One region of the Janthinobacterium goodfellowi genome, then DNA from elsewhere that is predicted to be linked to it. Evidence: predicted binding sites of a transcription regulator. Region 1 holds the regulator's gene; each other region holds the start of a gene.
The links. The regulator sigma-54, encoded in region 1, starts transcription at its own class of promoters, with help from an activator protein. The targets are predictions, from matches to a motif close to TGGCANGNAANCTGCTTT.
Positions count from the first base shown of each region.

Region 2: a site for sigma-54 is predicted at 2,591-2,608, ahead of ACQ4WQ_RS10555 (circularly permuted type 2 ATP-grasp protein). Genes of this name have one in related genera too.
Region 3: a site for sigma-54 is predicted at 1,928-1,945, ahead of ACQ4WQ_RS04715 (EDSAP-1 family PEP-CTERM protein). Genes of this name have one in related genera too.
Region 4: a site for sigma-54 is predicted at 1,919-1,936, ahead of ACQ4WQ_RS14415 (EDSAP-1 family PEP-CTERM protein). Genes of this name have one in related genera too.

Region 1 covers NZ_JBNYXN010000003.1:194,008-198,430, reverse strand. The annotation lists gene lptA (lipopolysaccharide transport periplasmic protein LptA) at 1-142, shown strand, start outside; gene lptB (LPS export ABC transporter ATP-binding protein) at 142-897, shown strand; gene ACQ4WQ_RS13280 (RNA polymerase factor sigma-54) at 902-2,380, shown strand; gene hpf (ribosome hibernation-promoting factor, HPF/YfiA family) at 2,450-2,809, shown strand; gene ACQ4WQ_RS13270 (enoyl-CoA hydratase/isomerase family protein) at 3,067-4,152, shown strand; gene rapZ (RNase adapter RapZ) at 4,153-4,423, opposite strand, start outside.
Region 2 covers NZ_JBNYXN010000002.1:578,665-583,087, forward strand. The annotation lists gene ACQ4WQ_RS10545 (transglutaminase family protein) at 1-163, opposite strand, end outside; gene ACQ4WQ_RS10550 (alpha-E domain-containing protein) at 163-1,107, opposite strand; gene ACQ4WQ_RS10555 (circularly permuted type 2 ATP-grasp protein) at 1,101-2,555, opposite strand; gene ACQ4WQ_RS10560 (sensor histidine kinase) at 2,731-3,858, opposite strand; gene ACQ4WQ_RS10565 (hypothetical protein) at 3,942-4,423, opposite strand, start outside.
Region 3 covers NZ_JBNYXN010000001.1:1,035,775-1,040,197, reverse strand. The annotation lists gene ACQ4WQ_RS04730 (hypothetical protein) at 1-60, opposite strand, end outside; gene ACQ4WQ_RS04725 (hypothetical protein) at 282-455, opposite strand; gene ACQ4WQ_RS04720 (glycosyltransferase) at 622-1,830, shown strand; gene ACQ4WQ_RS04715 (EDSAP-1 family PEP-CTERM protein) at 2,019-3,002, shown strand; gene ACQ4WQ_RS04710 (EDSAP-1 family PEP-CTERM protein) at 3,111-4,100, shown strand; gene ACQ4WQ_RS04705 (nitroreductase family protein) at 4,119-4,423, opposite strand, start outside.
Region 4 covers NZ_JBNYXN010000003.1:442,231-446,653, reverse strand. The annotation lists gene ACQ4WQ_RS14420 (LytR C-terminal domain-containing protein) at 1-768, shown strand, start outside; gene ACQ4WQ_RS14415 (EDSAP-1 family PEP-CTERM protein) at 839-1,831, opposite strand; gene ACQ4WQ_RS14410 (hypothetical protein) at 2,043-2,417, opposite strand; gene ACQ4WQ_RS14405 (hypothetical protein) at 2,568-2,879, shown strand; gene ACQ4WQ_RS14400 (dodecin) at 2,895-3,101, opposite strand; tRNA gene ACQ4WQ_RS14395 (tRNA-Thr) at 3,266-3,341, opposite strand; gene ACQ4WQ_RS14390 (ClpXP protease specificity-enhancing factor) at 3,368-3,880, opposite strand; gene ACQ4WQ_RS14385 (glutathione S-transferase N-terminal domain-containing protein) at 4,117-4,423, opposite strand, start outside.

The DNA of each region.
Region 1 (4,423 bases):
CAAGGAAGTGTTTGCGATGGAAAATTCCAACAGCGGCACCAGCACCCCCGACGGCGGCAGCGTGCGCATGGTGATCCAGCCGAAGACCAAGGCGCCCGCGGCGGAGAAAGCGCCGGCCACGCCTGCGCCAGGAACGAAATAATGGACAATACTCGTTGCGGCAGCACCCTGATCGTTCGCGGGCTGCAGAAAACCTATGGCAAGCGGCAAGTCGTGCATGATGTCTCGCTGCAAGTCGAATGCGGCGAAGTGGTGGGACTGCTGGGCCCGAACGGCGCCGGCAAGACCACCTCGTTCTACATGATCGTCGGCCTGGTGCCGTCGGACGGCGGCAGCATCGACATCAGCGGCGTGGATATTTCCAGCCTGCCCATCCACCGCCGCGCGCAGATGGGCCTGTCCTATCTGCCGCAGGAAGCGTCCGTGTTCCGCAAGCTGACGGTGGAAGACAATATCCGCGCCGTGCTGGAAATCCAGACCGTCGAAGGCCGCCCGCTGAAGAAGGCCGAGATCGAGGAACGCCTGGACAAACTGCTGGCCGACCTGCAGATCGAAAAGCTGCGCGAGAACCAGGCCCTGTCCCTGTCTGGCGGCGAGCGCCGCCGCGTGGAAATCGCCCGCGCGCTGGCCACCGATCCCCGTTTCGTGCTGCTCGACGAGCCGTTCGCCGGCGTCGATCCGATCGCCGTGATCGAGATCCAGCGCATCGTGCGTTTCTTGAAGGAGCGCAATATCGGCGTGCTGATCACCGATCATAATGTGCGCGAGACGCTGGGTATTTGCGACCGTGCCTACATCATCAACCAGGGCTCGGTGCTGGCGTCGGGACGCCCCGACGACATCATCGCGAACGAGTCGGTACGCCGGGTCTATCTGGGCGAACACTTCCGCATGTGAGCCAATGAAACAATCATTGCAGCTGCGCACTTCGCAGCATCTGGCACTGACGCCGCAGTTGCAGCAATCGATACGCCTGTTGCAATTGTCGACCCTGGAACTGCACCAGGAACTCGAGCAGTTGCTGACGGACAACCCTCTGCTCGAGCGCCTCGACGACCCGCTCGACCGTTCGCTGCGCCTGCTGTCCGACGGCGCCCTGAGTTCCACGGCCGCGCCGGCCGAAGCGCCGCCCCAGCCGCCAGGCCAGGAGGCGCCCGCGGCGCCGGCCGAAGCGGAAACGTTTGACGGCGAGGCGGGCGAAGGCCCGGCCGCCGCGGATGGCGGCGACAGCGACTGGAGCGAGGCGAGCCGGGGCAAGGCGCCCGACGACGAAGATTCCCGTCCGCAATTGGAGGCCCATCACTGCACCCTGCGCGAACACCTGATGGAGCAGATGCGCGTGACGGTGCTCGAGTTGCGCGACCGCGCGCTGGTCGAGCTGATCATCGACGCGCTCGACGACAATGGCTACCTGGAAGAGTCGCTCGACGACATCCTGGCGCGCCTGCCGGAAGAGCTGGAAATCGACGCCGACGAGATGCGCACGGCCTTGTCGCTGCTGCAAAGTTTCGATCCGCCCGGCGTGGGTGCGCGCAACGCGTCCGAATGCCTGGCGCTGCAGATCAAGCGCTTGCCGCACGTCGCCATGGTGACGCGGCGCATGGCCCTCGTCATCGTGGAAAAGCACCTGGCCTGGTTTGCCCAGCGCGATTTCAACAAGCTGAAAAAAGCCCTCGATTGCGACGATGAAGACTTGCGCGAGGCGCAGACGGTGATTCGCCAGTGCAATCCGCACCCGGGCGCCGTGTTCGCCTCGGACGTGTCCGATTACGTGGTGCCCGACGTCGTCGTCAAGCGCGCGCGCAATGGCTGGCAAGTCACCCTGAACAACGACGTCATGCCGCGCCTGCGCGTCAACGCCATGTACGCCAACTTGCTCAAGCAGGGCAAGGGCGAGGGCGCCATGGGCGCACAGTTGCAGGAAGCCAAGTGGCTGATCAAGAATATGCGCCAGCGCTTCGACACGATCCTGCGCGTGGCGCAGGCGATAGTAGAAAGACAAAAGAACTTTTTCTCGCATGGAGCCGTTGCCATGCGCCCCCTTGTGCTCCGTGAAATAGCTGATACACTGGGTTTACACGAGAGTACTATCTCGCGGGTAACAACTCAAAAGTACATGCTGACCCCGCACGGCATGTTCGAGTTGAAATATTTCTTTGGTAGCCACGTCGCCACCGAAGCGGGGGGCGAAGCGTCATCGACGGCGATACGGGCATTGATCGTGCAACTGACAGGAGCAGAAGACCCTAAAAATCCTTTATCCGACAGTAAGATTGCGGACATGCTGGGGGAACAAGGCATGGTGATTGCGCGACGTACTGTTGCCAAATACCGGGAAGCGTTGAAAATTCCGCCAGTGAGCCTGCGTAAGTGTTTGTAAGTTTTTTTCGGTTCCTCTGCGGGCCGGATAGGATGGACCGCACGAACCCGATCATCTTTAGGAGTGTGTATGAATCTCACCATCAGCGGACATCATCTCGAAGTGACACCAGCCATCCGTGAATACGTACAAACGAAGCTGGAGCGCGTGAAACGTCATTTCGATCAAGTCATCGATATCGCCGTGATTCTGACCGTGGATAACCTCAAAGAGAAAGAAAAACGTCAAAAGGCCGAAGTCAACCTGCGTCTGAGTGGCAAAACCGTCTATGTGGAAAGCCTGGCGCAAGACCTGTATGCCGCGATCGATGCCCTGATCGACAAGCTCGATAGGCAAGTGATGAAATACAAAACCAAAGTGCAAGGGCACGGTAAAGAGGCGATCAAACATCTGCCAGACAACTCGGAAGAAGAATTCGCCGCCGCCTAAGAACACCCAAAAACCTACTGCGCGTCGCGATTTGCGGCCTCCGATGCTCACTGTGCATATGCACAGCTCCGCTTCTCAGCCACAACTCACATCCGCTCGCTACGGTTTTTCCACGTGTTCTACGGCCTGCGACTTTCAACCGGTTGTGATCAACTAAGGGCGCACATTGCGCCCTTTTTTGCGCCCGTAGCTGTCGAACGCAATGTTCCCCGCGCAGGCGCTAAAATGTTGGCACTTTCACTTCTTTCCTGCCTGCCATGAGCGACTTCGTCCAGACCTCCATCCGCCACCGCACGGGCCACATCGTGCTCGACCGTCCGAAAGCATTGAATTCCCTGTCCCTGGAGATGGTGCGGGCCCTGAGCGCGGCCTTGCTGGCCTGGCGCGACGACCCTCAGGTGGATGCCGTCGTGATCCGCTCCAGCAGCGAAAAAGCCCTGTGCGCGGGCGGCGACATCCGTTTCTTTTACGATGCGGGCCTGGCCACGCCCCAGGGCGGCAGCGCCCTGCTGGAAGATTTCTTTACGGAAGAATACGCTTTAAATCATTTGATCCATTTTTATCCGAAACCGTATATCGCCGTCATGGATGGCGTGGTGATGGGCGGCGGCATGGGCGTGGCGCAAGCGGGGCCCGGCAACCGCCTGCGCATCGTCACGGGCCGCACGCGCATGGCCATGCCGGAAGTCAATATCGGCCTGTTCCCCGACGTGGGCGGCAGTTACTTTTTGTCCCGCCTGGCCGGCCAGCTGGGCCTGTACCTGGGCTTGACGGGCTTGACGATCAATGCGGCCGACGCCCTGTACACGGGCCTGGCCGATGTGTATCTGCCCGAGGCGCAGATGGGGGCGCTGCAGGCCCTGTTCGAGTCCACGCCGGGCGAGGCCTTGCCGGTCGCCATCAAGGCGCTGGCGGCGCCGTTCCAGGCCGAGGCGGGCGCTTCCCCCCTGGCCACGGCGCGCGCGGCGCTGGACCGCCACTTCAGCGCAGGTTCGGTGGCGGCCATCATGGCCTCGCTGGCGCAGGACGACAGCGCGTTCGCCGCGAAGGCCCTGGCGGCCATGCGCCTGCGTTCGCCCTTGATGATGTGCGTGACCCTGGCGTTGCTGCAGCGGGGCGCCCATCTGGGCGTGGCCGATTGCCTGCGCATGGAGCGCACGGTGGCGCGCCACAATTTCGAACATGGCGAAGTGCTCGAAGGCGTGCGCGCGCTGGTGATCGACAAGGACAATGCGCCGCGCTGGAATCCTGCCAGCCTGGACGAGGTCGACGCGGCCATGGTGGCGCGCTTCTTCGCCCCCGTGTGGCCCGCGCAAGCCCATCCGCTGCGCCACCTCGACTGATTAAGAACGCTCGCGGTGGCGCAGCACGACCCGCTCGTTGGGGCCGAAGTATTGCGCCAGCCGCTCCGCCATGTACACGGAGCGGTGCTGGCCGCCCGTGCAGCCCAGGGCCACCGTCAGGTAGCTGCGGTTGTCGGACTTGAACGACGGCAGCCATTTCTCGATGAAGGCGCGGATGTCGGCCAGCAGTTCCAGCGCGCTCGGCTGCGCGTCGAGGAAGGCGATCACGGGCGCGTCGCGGCCGTCGAGCGGGCGCAGCGCCAGGTCGTAA
Region 2 (4,423 bases), on a different contig from region 1:
CGTAGGCATCCGTATAGGCGTGGCACTGGCCCGGCGTCGTGATTTGCCAGGAGAGTGCCCGCTGCTGCGGCTCGATACGCGGCGTCAGGTGCAGCTGCTGGATGGTATAGGCCAGCGGTGCACTGTAGGCGTAGTGGGTAGCGTGGCGGATGGTGAGCTGCATCAGGCCGCCAGGGGAACGAGGAAATCGCGGCTGACCCGGTTGCCCAGCTCATAGATGTTTTCCAGAAACTCCGTCAGGGTATGGTGCAATCCCGCCTTCATGATGTCGTCGATATGGCCGAATTTCAACTCCGCATGCAGCTTGCCGGCGAACCGTTCCGTATCGGCCGACACGTCGTTGCGGATATGTTTCAGATTTTCCACCACGTCATCCATGCAGGCAAGTAAGGACCTGGGCATGTCGCCGCGCAGCATCAGCAATTGCGCCACCCGTTCCGGGGTGATGACGTCGCGGTACACCTTGCGGTAGATCTCGAAGCCGGAAACGGAGCGCAGCAAAGCCGCCCAGTAGTAAAAGTCGCGCTGCGTGATGTCCTTGGAGGTGTCGCGCGCGCCATGGAACTTCACGTCGAGGATGCGCGCCGTGTTGTCGGCCCGCTCGAGAAAAGTGCCGAGGCGAATGAAATAAATCGCTTCGTCCTTGAGCATGGTGCCCAGGGTCACGCCGCGCGACAAATGCGAGCGGTACTTGACCCATTCGAAGAAGGCGCTGGGGTCCGTTTCCAGCAGATTGCTTTTCAGGCGCTTCTGCATGTCGAGCCAGGTGGCGTTCTGGATTTCCCACACTTCCGTCGTCAACGTTCCCCGCACGGCGCGGGCGTTTTCGCGCGCGCCCGTCAGGCAGGCGAGGATGGACGAGGGGTTGTTCGGGTCGCGCACCATGAAGTCGAGCACGTCGCGCGTGTGGAAGCGGCCATATTTGTGGTCGTACGCGTTTTGCAGCTCGGAAATGCCCAGGGTGGCGCGCCAGCCTTGCTCCGCGTCCTGCTCGGATTGGGGCAGCATCGACGTCTGCATGTTGACGTCGAGCATGCGCGCCGTGTTTTCCGCCCGTTCCGTGTAGCGGGCCATCCAGAACAAATGATCGGCAGTGCGGCTCAGCATGTTTTCTCTCCTGCAAAAGCGGATGTGGCTTCCAGTACCCAGGTATCCTTGGTGCCGCCTCCCTGCGAGGAATTGACCACCAGCGAGCCTTCGCCGAGCGCCACGCGGGTCAGGCCGCCCGGTACCATGGAAATCGTCTTGCCGGAAAGCACGAACGGACGCAAATCGATGTGGCGCGGCGCGATGCCGGCTTCGACATACGTGGGGCAGGCGGACAGGGCCAAGGTCGGCTGGGCGATGTAACCGTCCGGATTGGCCAGCAGGCGCTGGCGGAAGTCCTCGATCTGCGCCAGGCTCGACGCCGGGCCCACCAGCATGCCGTAGCCGCCCGCGCCATGCACTTCCTTGACCACCAGTTTCGGCAAATTCGCCAGCACGTAGGACAGGTCGGCCGCCTTGCGGCACTGGTACGTCGGCACGTTGTTGAGGATCGGCTCCTGTGACAGGTAGAACTTGATCATGTCGGGCACGAAAGGGTAGATCGACTTGTCGTCGGCCACGCCCGTGCCGATGGCGTTCGCCAGGGTGACCCGTCCCGCGCGGTAGACGGACAGCAGGCCCGGCACGCCCAGCGAGGAATCGGAGCGGAAGGCCAGCGGATCGAGGAAATCGTCGTCGACGCGGCGATAAATGACGTCGACGCGCTTGGGCCCGCGCGTGGTGCGCATGTAGACGGAATTGTCGTTGACAAACAAATCCTTGCCTTCGACCAGTTCCACGCCCATCTGCTGGGCCAGGAACGCATGCTCGAAATAGGCGGAGTTGTACATGCCCGGCGTCATGACGACGACCGTCGGGTCATCGACGCCCATCGGCGCGACGGAGCGCAGATTGTCGAGCAGCATGTCCGGATAATGGTCGACGGGGGCGATGCGGTTGCGGGCGAACAGTTCCGGAAACAGCCGCATCATCATCTTGCGGTCTTCCAGCATGTAGGACACGCCGGACGGCACCCTTAAATTGTCTTCCAGCACATAGAATTCGCCCTGGCCCGCGCGCACGATGTCGACGCCGGCGATGTGCGCGTAAATGTCGGAGGCGACGGCAATGCCCTGCATTTCCGGGCGGTACTGGGCATTCTTGTAGATTTGCTCGGCGGGAATGATGCCCGCCTTGATAATGTTTTGCTCATGATAAATATCATGGATAAACATGTTCAAGGCTTGCACGCGCTGCACCAGGCCCGTCTGCATCTGCGCCCATTCCGCGGCGGGGATGATGCGGGGGATGGTGTCGAACGGAATCAGGCGTTCCGTGCCGGCATCGTCGCCGTAGACGGCAAACGTGATGCCGACGCGGCGGAACGTCAGGTCGGCTTCGGCCCGCTTGCGGGCGATGGTCTCGGGCGATTGCTGTTCCAGCCAGTTGTTGAATTCACGATAGTGTTCACGTACCTTGCTGTCCGTACCCACGTCATCTGCAGTCATTTCATTGAAAAAATTTGCCATGTTGTGATTTCCCTTGAGCCGTGTCTGACTATAGCTCAGCAGGAAGCGTGCCAATGCCGCACGCCCGAAAGTATGTAAAAAATGATCACTTTTGTGGCGTAAAACCGTCATTCGCACCGCTTTGGTGCGCTACGGCATCGATTTTGCAGGCAGATGGGGCGCAGGGCAGCCGAGATCAGGCGTCCGGCGTGACGAAGGGCCGGCAGTCGACGGGCAGGTCGATGGTAAACGTGGTGCCCGTTTCCGGCGCACTGTCGACCAGCGCGCTGCCGCCATGGCTTTCCGCCACGTTTTGCACGAAGGGCAGGCCGATGCCCCAGCCGGGCGCGCTGCCTTCGTGCTCGCGGCGCAGGTATTCGAAGATGCGCTGCGTCTGGTCTTGTGCGATGTTGCTGCCCGTGTTGTGCACGCTCAAGATCATGCGTTCGCGCAAACTGTCGATATGAATATGGATGGGACCGTCGTCGCCATACTTGACGGCATTGCCCACGAGGTTATCCAGGGCCCGGCGCAGCGAATTTTCGCACCACCAGCCCGTCACGGATATGCCGCTGACCACGCACTTGCCCGGATGGCCGATATTGACGCTGTCGGCCACTTGCCGCGCCAGCGGCAGTATGTCGAAGCGCTGCAGGACGAGGGGCAGCTTTTGTCCCCGGTGATAGCTGAGCGTATCGAGCAATTCCTGGATCATGTCGTCGAGGCGCTTGCCGTGCTCGAGAATTTTCAGCGCCAGCGCCGCCACGTCCGGCTGTTGCGCGCGCCGCTGCAGCAGCTGCGCACTGTTGAGCATGACGGACAGGGGGTTGCGCATGTCGTGCGACAGGCCGGCGGCGATGCGGCGCTGAAAGCTTGCGTGCATGGCGGTAAATTCCAGGATGGCTTCGCGGATGCCCGTATCGATCGAGGCGTTGATCACCTTCCAGTCGCGGCGCCGCAGCGGCACGCCCGCCTCCAGCGCGGCGGCGGCGAAGCAGTCGCGGAAAATCTGGTATTCCTGGATCACCTGTTCCGGGCCATAGCTGGTCATGCGCGCCCGTTCGTTGCCATGCACGGCAGGAGCGTTGGTGTTGCTGGTGGCGTCGTCGCGCGGGTAGCCGGGCGTGAGCGCTTCGGCCAGGTTGTCGAAGAAGGCGGGCAAGGTGTTGATGAGGATGGGCGTCAGCAAGGCGTCGGCGCCGCGGACCTTGGCGCGCACCTCGTGTTCCCACTGCGTCAGCACGGCATCGCGCATGCTGAAGATGCGCCGCGTGCGGGCGGGCATGTCCAGCGCATGCATTTTCTGGTCAGAGGCATAGGTCATCGCGGCTCCCCATCGACATCCCGGCATCCGCGCGATGCAAAGCGGGAGCTACAGTATCCTCCAAATCGGCGCTTAGGTGGTGTTCAATGTGGCGCGTGGGCGCCCGCAATGACGGCGCTCAAATGGCTGAGGGCCGCATCCCATTGCTCCAGCGAAAAGTTTTGCGGATCGTCATGGCCGTTGGCAAAGCCCGTATCGAGCACGGCGTGGAAGGCGGGGATCAGCCACGTGCCCTTGCGCACGCTGGCGGCGATGTACAGCAGGGCCAGCCGCTCGTATTGCGCGGGCGTAAAGCCAGGATCGGGCGCCAGCCCGTCGTTGCCCTTGCCGCCGCCGGGCACGGAGCGGCGCGGCTGCACCAGTTCCACGTGCAGGAACAGGCCCGTCAGCGACGGCTTGTCCTTTTCCAGCTTGCTGGCGTAGCCGGCCGTGCCGAAGTCGCGCACGGCCAGGGAATCGCCGAGGCGGTTCACGTAGACATGGCCTTTCGGACCGTCGCCCAGCGCGGGGTTACGTATAGTGAAATCGTTGAAATCCCAGCTGGCGTCGTTGATGTGAGCAGGAA
Region 3 (4,423 bases), on a different contig from region 1:
CTTGCTGGTGATCACAGGGCGACGGCCCAGGTAGATTTTGTTATGCAAGGAATTGCCCATGATGGTCTCCTGTACAAGAATTTTTATGATGTCTCATTATAAGAACAGAATCGTGACGGCCGCATGACACTCGGCAGTTCGTGCTTGATTTGTATCCACTCGGCAACATTTATTAGTGTTTTTGTTGTTTAAATGGCGTGGCGATACCGCCACGCATGGGTTCCATTTCCGACTGGAAATAAACCACACGGCGGCAGCTGGCGCGGCACGCAGCCTGCCGCTTATCCCATCTTGACGGGCGGTGGCGGCGGCGTCGGCTCCTCGACCGGCACGGGGTCGATGTGCGGCGGCTGTTCCGGCGGCGGCGCGAGAGGATCGCCTTCCGGCGGTGGCGGCATATCGGGTTCGGGCGTGCTGTGCGCACGCAGCGGGGCAAGACGGAATCGTGGCTGCATGGTGGCCTCCTTTTGCCCCACTGTAGCCGATGCCGCAAATGCCCGGCGCCCGCCTGTGGCATGCCTCGGGAACTAAACGGCGCGGCGCCGCTCCAACTTGAGAAGCATCCCCTACGATACGAGTGCAAGCGATCCCCACACGATGGCGCGCAAGAAAATCTTATTCATGGCCGAGGCAGTGACCCTGGCCCATGTTGGCCGCCCCCTGAGCCTGGCCCAGGGCCTGGCCGAGGAAGAGTACGAAGTGCATTTTGCCTGCGCCGATGGCTATGATTTTTGTTTCAAGCAAGTCGCCTTCCGGCGCTGGCGCATCGACAGCATTTCGTCGCTGCAATTCCTGCAAGCGCTGGCCCACGGCAAGCCCGTCTACACGGAAAGCACCCTGCACGCGTACGTGGAAGACGACTTGCGCCTGCTTAATGCCGTCCAGCCCGACCTGGTGATCGGCGACTTCCGCCTGTCGCTGTCCGTCAGCGCGCGCCTGCAGCGCATTCCCTACATCACCCTCAGCAACGCCTACTGGAGTCCCTGGGTGCGCCAGCACTACACGGTGCCCAGCCTGCCCCTGACGAGCGTGCTGCCCATCTGGCTGGCCGATCCCCTGTTCCGCCTGATCCGCCCGCTGGCCTTCGCCTCGCACGCCGTGCCCCTGAACCGCGTGCGCCGCCGCCATGGCCTGCCCTCACTGGGCGGCGACCTGCGGCGCATCTACACCGATGCCGACCGCACCTTGTACGCGGATATTCCGCAACTGTTCCCGCCGCACGCCATGCCGCCCACGCACGACTACCTGGGCCCCGTCATCTGGGCGCCGCCGCTCGACTTGCCGGACTGGTGGCAGCGCCCGGAACTGAGCAGCGGACGCCCCATCATCTATGTCACCCTGGGCAGCTCGGGCCAGGGGCAATTGCTGCCGCACGTGCTGCGCGCGCTGGCGCCCCTGCCCGTCACCGTGCTGGCGGCCACGGCCGGCACCATCCGCGTCGATGCCGTGCCGCCGAATGCCTATGTCGCGCCCTTTTTACCTGGCGACGCGGCCGCCCGCCGCGCCAGCCTGGTGATCTGCAACGGCGGCAGCCCCACCAGCCAGCAGGCGCTGACGGCGGGCGTGCCCGTCATTGGCATCGCCGGCAACCTCGATCAATTCCTCAACATGCACGGCATCGCGGGCGCTGGCGCAGGACTGCTGCTGCGCGCCGACCGTTTCCAGGAAACCACCCTGCGCCATGCCGCCACGCGCATGCTCGACGATGGCCGGGCCAGGCTGGCGGCGCGCCAACTGGCCACGGCCATGCGCGACTATGTGCCAGGGCAACGCCTGCTGCCCCATCTGCACGCCCTGCTGGGCTCCTTGCCGCAAGACGGGCCGCGTTGAGCGGCGGCGTCGGTTTTTCTTACACCGCATCCGGCAACACCTGCACCACGTCAACACAAGCACGCCAAGTCATTGATTTCAAAAGAACCTCATGCGTTGGCATGGAAGTCGCTAGGTACTGGCCATGAGCACCTGCCGACAGGACTCAGGCAAGACTTCCAAACTCACTCAACCACGAGGTGAATGACATGAAACTTTCTAAACTGAAACTGCTCCCGGCGGTTGCGACACTGGCCATGCTGTGCGCGGCCGGTAGCGCACAAGCGGGCGCCTACGGCTATTCCTACAACAATATCTTCGGCCTGGTGATCGCCGTGCCGACGGGCCAGATCACGGTGGCCAACAGCACCACCATCTCGCGCAGCACGGCCACCCTGAACGGCGTGAGCGTCATCAACGGCGGCGCGGGCTCGCTCGACGCGCCGCGCGCCAACGTCGGCGCCGTGACCAAGGGCGAGAACGACTTCACGCAGCAAGGCCCCGCCGGCAACTACTCGCGCGGCGATGCGCAGATCGTCAGCACGCAGTTCCCCTCGTTCCCGCCCGGCTCCACCTCCACCCAGGCCGTCAACGTCGCCGAAGCCCACCTGGACGGGCCTGCCGGCACGGCCGATGCGTCCGGGCGCAACGGTTCGACCACGGGCTTCTCCGTCGATTTCGTCGTCGGCTCACCCACGGCGACGCTGAGCTTTGACTTCCTGGCATCGCCCTTCATGCAAGTCTTCCTGCAAAGCACCGTGGGCGTGCTGTCCACGGCGACGGCCAACCTGGTGGTCACCTTCACCATCACCGATGCCAATGGCGCGACCGTCTTCAACTGGACGCCCGATGGCGTGATCGGCTCGGGCATCTTCGGCGGCACGGAAAACACCGATGGCGCCAACCTGAACACCAGCCTGGCGACCAATTTCCTGACGCGCGGCAACCTGTTCACCTATGACCCATCCGGCTGCGGCACGCCCGCGGGCACGGGCGTGGGCACGGGCTGCGGCAGCAACTTCAGCGCCGTCAGCAATGCTTTAACGGCCGGCAACTACACCTTGACCTTGAATGCGGTGGAAAGCGTGGACCTGGTGAAACAGGCGGCGACACCCGAACCGGGCACGCTCGCTTTGCTGGGCCTGGGCCTGGCTGGCCTGGGCTATGCCCGCCGCCGCAAGATTGCCGCCTGAACCAGGCAACAGGGGGGATTCACAGGCGAGGGAGTCTCCTCGCCTTTTTTATGTGGCAAGCCTGTCGGTTTTCCTTACAACGCGGCCGACCGGCAGATGAGGATTTTCATGACTACATTTTCTTGTATCCGGTTGCCAACGGTCCTGCTGGCATTGCTGTTGCTGGCAGGCAGCGGCACTGCCAGCGCCGCCGCCTATGGCTATTCGTACACCAGCGTCTTCGGCCTGGTCATCAGCAATCCCACCGGCTCCACCACCTTGATCAGCAACATCGACCTGTCGCGCACCACCGCCACGCTCAACGGCAGCAGCGTCATCCACGGCGGCAGCAACGAGATCGATGCGCCGCAAGCGACGCGCGGCGCCGTCACCAAGGGGGAAAATGATTTTACGCAGCAAGGCATGGGCACGGCCTCGTTTGCACGCGGCGAGGCGCAGATCGTCACCTCGCAAATCCCGCCCTTTCCACCGGGCTCGACCAGTACGCATACGGTGAATGCGGCGGAAACCTTCCTCGCGGGCGGCGGCAGCGCCGACGCCTCGGGACGCAACGGTTCCAGCACGGCCATGGCCGTCAATTTCGTCGTCGGCCAACCGGGCGCCACCTTGGCCTTCGACTTCCAGGCCCTGCCCTACATGCAGCTGTACCTCGATGCCCTGGCCGGCACGGGCTCGGCGGCCACCACGAATATGGCGCTGACGTTTACCATCATCGATGAACATGGCCAGATCGTCTTCAACTGGGCACCCGACGGCAGCCTGGGCTCCGGCATCCTGGGCGGCACCGAACTGGCCGACGCCGCCAGCCTCAATACGGGTTACGCGCAAACGCCGCTGACCAGCGGCAGCGTGTTCACCTATGACCCCAGCGGCTGCGGCGCGCCCACGGGCACGGGCATCGGCACGACGTGCGGCGGACAGTATGGCGCCGTCACGGACAACCTGGTGGCGGGCAGCTATACCCTGGTGTTGAACATGCTCAACAGCTCCGAACTGGCGTATGTGCCGACGGACACGCCGATACCGCTACCGGGCACCTTGCCGCTGCTGGCGGCGGGCCTGGCAGCGCTGGCCCTGGCGCCACGGCGGCGCCGCTGACGCGCAGGGAGCCACGTCTCACGGCCCAGCCGTGGGCGCCACCAGCAAGTCTTGCAGCGGACGGCGCAGCGAGCGCGCACTGGCCGCCGGCCCTGCGCCGATGCGCCCAAGGAACACGGCCCGCTCGACCGCCGCCGCCCCCAGCACGGCCTGGCATTGCACGGCCAGTTCCTGCGCCATTTCCTGCATGCCATCGGTGCGTGAAAAGGTGCGACGTTCGCGCACGTAGCGGGCAAAGATCAGCGGCGTCAGTTCCGGCTGCAATTGCAGTCCCAGCTGCGTGGCCGTCAGCCAGAAGCGCTGCATGGCGCGGCCGGCCGCCA
Region 4 (4,423 bases), 250 kb from region 1:
CCGCAGCAGGCCTATCTGTTCAGCAATCTCGGCCATGCCTATTATTTAAGCGGCCGCGATGCGCAAGCGTTGACTGCGCTGGAACAGGCGTGCCTGCTCGATCCGCTCAATGCGCTGGCCTGGCAGCACCTGGCGCAAGTACTGGAACGGCTGGGACAGCACGAGCGCGCGGCCGTCATGCGGCACCAGGCGGCCAGCTTGCAGGAACACGATGTGCGGCGCGACATGGCCGTCGTGCGTGGCGAGGCGGCGCCGAAGGTGGTGCCGGAGCCGGTACCGGATGCGCCCGCCATGGCGCGCGTGGAGATCACGCAGAGCGATGGCATGGCCCAGCTGCGGCGCGTGCCAGCGGCGGTGCGCAGCCTGCCCGTTGGCCCTGTGCTGCCTGCGGCGCCTGTGCCCGTGGCCGGCGCGCCGCATCCGCGCCTGGAAATCGTGAACGGCAACGGCGTGCCTGGCCTGGCCGCCGCGCTGGCGCGCAGCCTGGCCGGCACGCCCGTGCAGGTGGTGCGCCTGGCCAATGCAGGCAGCTTCCAGGTGGCGCGCACGCGCGTCGAATACCGGCCCGCGCAGGAGCAGGCGGCGCGCCAGCTGGCCCGCCAGCTGGGAACGCAGGTGCAGACCCAGGTGCAGATCCAGGCCGCCGACTGCCCTGCCAGCGAGCTGCGCCTGGTACTGGGGCGCGACCTGAGCGACCCGGCCATGTTGCACCGCTATTATCTGCAGCAATTGCAGCTGGCCCGCCGGGCGCTGGCACGGCTCGGCTAACACGCATCGGCGGGCATAAAAAAACACGCGGCGCCTTGGCGGGCGCCGCGTGTTTTTCACGTGCCGGTGTTTATTGCTGCCGGCGGCGGCGCGTAAAGGCGAGGCCGGCCAGTCCCGTGCCCAACAGGAACAGCGTGCCCGGTTCCGGTACCGCCAGCGGCGGATCGATGACGACGATATCGGTGCGCGTGGACTTGGAAAAATTCAGGGTGTAGCTGCCGGCGGGCAGGGCGAAATTCGAGGTCAGGGAAAACATCGCGAAGTCATTCGTGAAGGTGCGCCCGGTGGCCGGGTCGTTGGTGCCGCTCGTCATGTTCAGGCTGAACGGATCGAGGCTGCCGACCGTATGGTTGCCGTTGATGTCGCTGCCATTGCTGGCATTGCCATCGGGCGCGAACTGGAAGATCACGCCATCGGCATTCGCATTCGACAGGCAGCCGACGGGGCTGGCGGTATTGCATGAGATATTGAAAATATCCATGATCGACACGCTCGACTTGTCGCCCATGGTCGTCACGTTGGTGCGCAGGTCGCGCCGTCCCATGAAGCTGAAGGTGATGAAGCCGGCGCTCGACAGCGTCAGGTTGACGGAGCCGGTGAGGGTGTCGCCGGCCGTGGCCGTGGCGGCGCCGATCGAGTTGCGCTGTGCTTCGGCCACGGCGCGCACGGTGGCGCCGCCATTGAGCATATTGCCGAAGGCATGCGCATCGCCGCGCGCGAATTCCAGGGTGGCACTGGGACTCGGTGCGTAGTGGTTTTGCGGCAAGCCGCTGCAGCCGCCGCCCGAACACACTTGCAGCACGTCGGCATTGGCGGCCGGGCCCGTATTGACGGCGCGCGGATTGACGGCCACGCCGCCCTCGAAGAAGGCGCTGTCGCTGGCGTTGCGGTTGGCGCCGGCCAGCGACAGCGTGCCGGCACTGGTGGTGATGCGGAAATTGTTCAATTCGTTGACGGCCAAGCCGTACGCGCCGGCCTGCGCCTGGCCGCTGGCCAGCAGGCTGGCCGCCGCCAGCGCACCCAGCCAGCCCAAGGTCTTGTTTCGTGTGTGATCGACGTTCATCGCAGCCTCTTATCGTAGTCAGTCTCGGAAAATCCGGGGGACAGAGAATCCAGAATGACTTGCCTGGATTCATTTCGTAGACAGTGATAAGCAGCTTGCGTGCCACACAAAAAAATCACATCGAATCAAACACTTGCGCAAAGCGAGCTGAGCTGGAAATGGCAAAGTGTAAGAAAGGCCGACGCCGCCTGGCGGGCGGTATCGGCCAGCCTCAGGTGCCTCGGTGATAGCCCAGGTGGCCGCCCGAATTGCGCGCGCAGCCGCAACCGATGCGCGCCACTTCCTCGCCTTCCGTCAGTTTCCAGTTGGTAATCGTCGTGTGCTGCCAGTCGATGTCGCTTTTCTTGACAGGTTTCACCGTCAGCGTTCGGTGTTCGACATCCGTATACTCCATCAGCTCTTCGTCGTCGGCGATGTCGAAATGGCGGTGGATCAGGGAAATGCCGAAGCGGTCGAGCGCGCCATAGCGCTGCAGCACGTCGCGCAGTTCGCGAAAGCAGGCCAGGTCGTCGGGCCGCAGCGGATCGACGGCGGAAATATCGGCGACGGGCTGCCATTGCATGGCGTGGATGTTCAGGCTGTGCATGATGTTCTCCTGTACCCCCTGTATCAAGCCCAGGCTGCAGGAGGGGTGCTGGCACGCCTGGCGAAATGGTCATCGTGGCCGCAACGCCGCTGCGGCGCTTGCGCCAGATCAAAGGTGCGGCACATCGCACCTCGCCCGGTAAAATAGGCCATGGCAAACAAAACCCCCACCTTCCCCGGCGCGCGCACGGGCCGCGGCCAGGTCCTGGCCGTGCTGCTGTCGAACCGCGACCAGTCCGGCGCCGAGCCGCTGCAAGGCCGCGTCTCGCTGGCCGCCATCGTGAAAGCGCTGAAACGCAAATACCACTGGCCCATCGAGACGCACAGCTTTCCCGCGAACACGCAGGACGGCCGTGCCAGCTGGGCGACCGTCTACAGCTTGCCGGACAAGGTGATCGAGACCGCGCTGGAAGCCGGCGGCCGGGAGTGGCTGGAGAGCCGGGGCGTGCCTGGACGGCGCTGAACGCGCCGTCTGAACTTATTCGAGCCGGAAGCCGACCTTCAGCGTGACCTGGAAGTGCGCCACCTTGCCATCGACGATATGGCCGCGCGATTCCGTCACTTCATACCAGTCCATGTGCTTGACCGTCAGCGCCGCCTTGGCAATGGCATCGCGTATCGCCTGATCGCTGCTCTCGGTCGACGTTCCCACCAGTTCGATCAGCTTGTAAGTGTGTGCGGACATGATATTTCCCCAGGTAGGCAAGCCAGACATCGGGAGCCTGCTTTGCGCAGGCACGTGCTCATCTTGCGCCTAAACGTGCTGATAGTCATTGCGCGGCGCAGCAATGCGTCACGCAAGCGGGAAAAAGAAAAAAGGGCTTACATCTCTGTAAGCCCTTGATATTCTGGTGCCGACTGCCGGTTTCGAACTGGCCACCTGATGATTACAAATCAACTGCTCTACCAAATGAGCTAAGTCGGCAAAAACTGCGCGTTGCGAATTATACGCTATTTAATGCGTGTCAGGGTCGGGCGGCCGCCTTTTTTTGGTGGCTCGTCGTCGCCGGGCGTGGCGTTGTCGCGTTGTTCGGGGGAGCTGGCCGGTACGGACGACAGGGTCGGAGCGCTGCTGGCGGGGGCGAGCACGGGCGGCGGGACGTCGGCCGAGGCGGGGCTGTCCGTCGGTTGCGCGTCCGGGTCATCGTTGCCCAGCACGGGCTCGAAGGCCATGCCCTGGCCGTTTTCGTTGGCGTAGATGGCCATCACGTTGTCGACCGGCACGTAGATTTCGCGCGAGACGCCGCCGAAGCGGGCGTGGAAGCGGATGGCGTCGTTGTCCATCTTCAGGCCGCTGGTGGCGCCGAAGCTGATGTTGAGCACGATTTCGCCCTTTTTCACGTATTCCATCGGTACCGTGGTGCGCGAATCGACTTTGACCGCGAGATAAGGCGTGTAGCCGCTGTCGGTGCACCACTCGTAGATGGCGCGCAGCATATAAGGTTTGGTTGAGATTTCAGACATGATAGGCACTGTGAGGCGGGAGCGCCGCCGGCAACAAATGGCGGGCGCACCGGTAATTCAATGAAACGATGGGACAACTCATTCGATAAAAGAACAAAGAATACAGTTGGCCCAAGATGCCCCAGAAAGCGTCGCGAGCAAGCCCGATATCGGCTTGAGTAACGCAGCCGTACATGCGTACGGCGAGTAACGCCAAGTCGAGAGCGGGCTGCGCAGCAGCTTTATGGGGATATCTTTTAGCGGCGCATGACTTTCTCGGATGGCGTCAGCGCTTCGATGTAGGCAGGACGCGAGAAGATGCGTTCGGCGTATTTCATCAGCGGTGCAGCCGTCTTCGACAGTTCGATGCCGTAATGGTCCAGGCGCCACAGCAGCGGCGCGACAGCCACGTCGAGCATCGAGAATTCGTCGCCCAGCATGTACTTGTTTTTCAGGAACAGTGGCGCCAGGGTCGTCAGGCGGTCGCGGATTTCCGCGCGTGCCTTGTCGTGGGCCTTGTCGTTGCTCTTGGCGCGTTCGCTTTCCAGCACGTGCACGTGCACG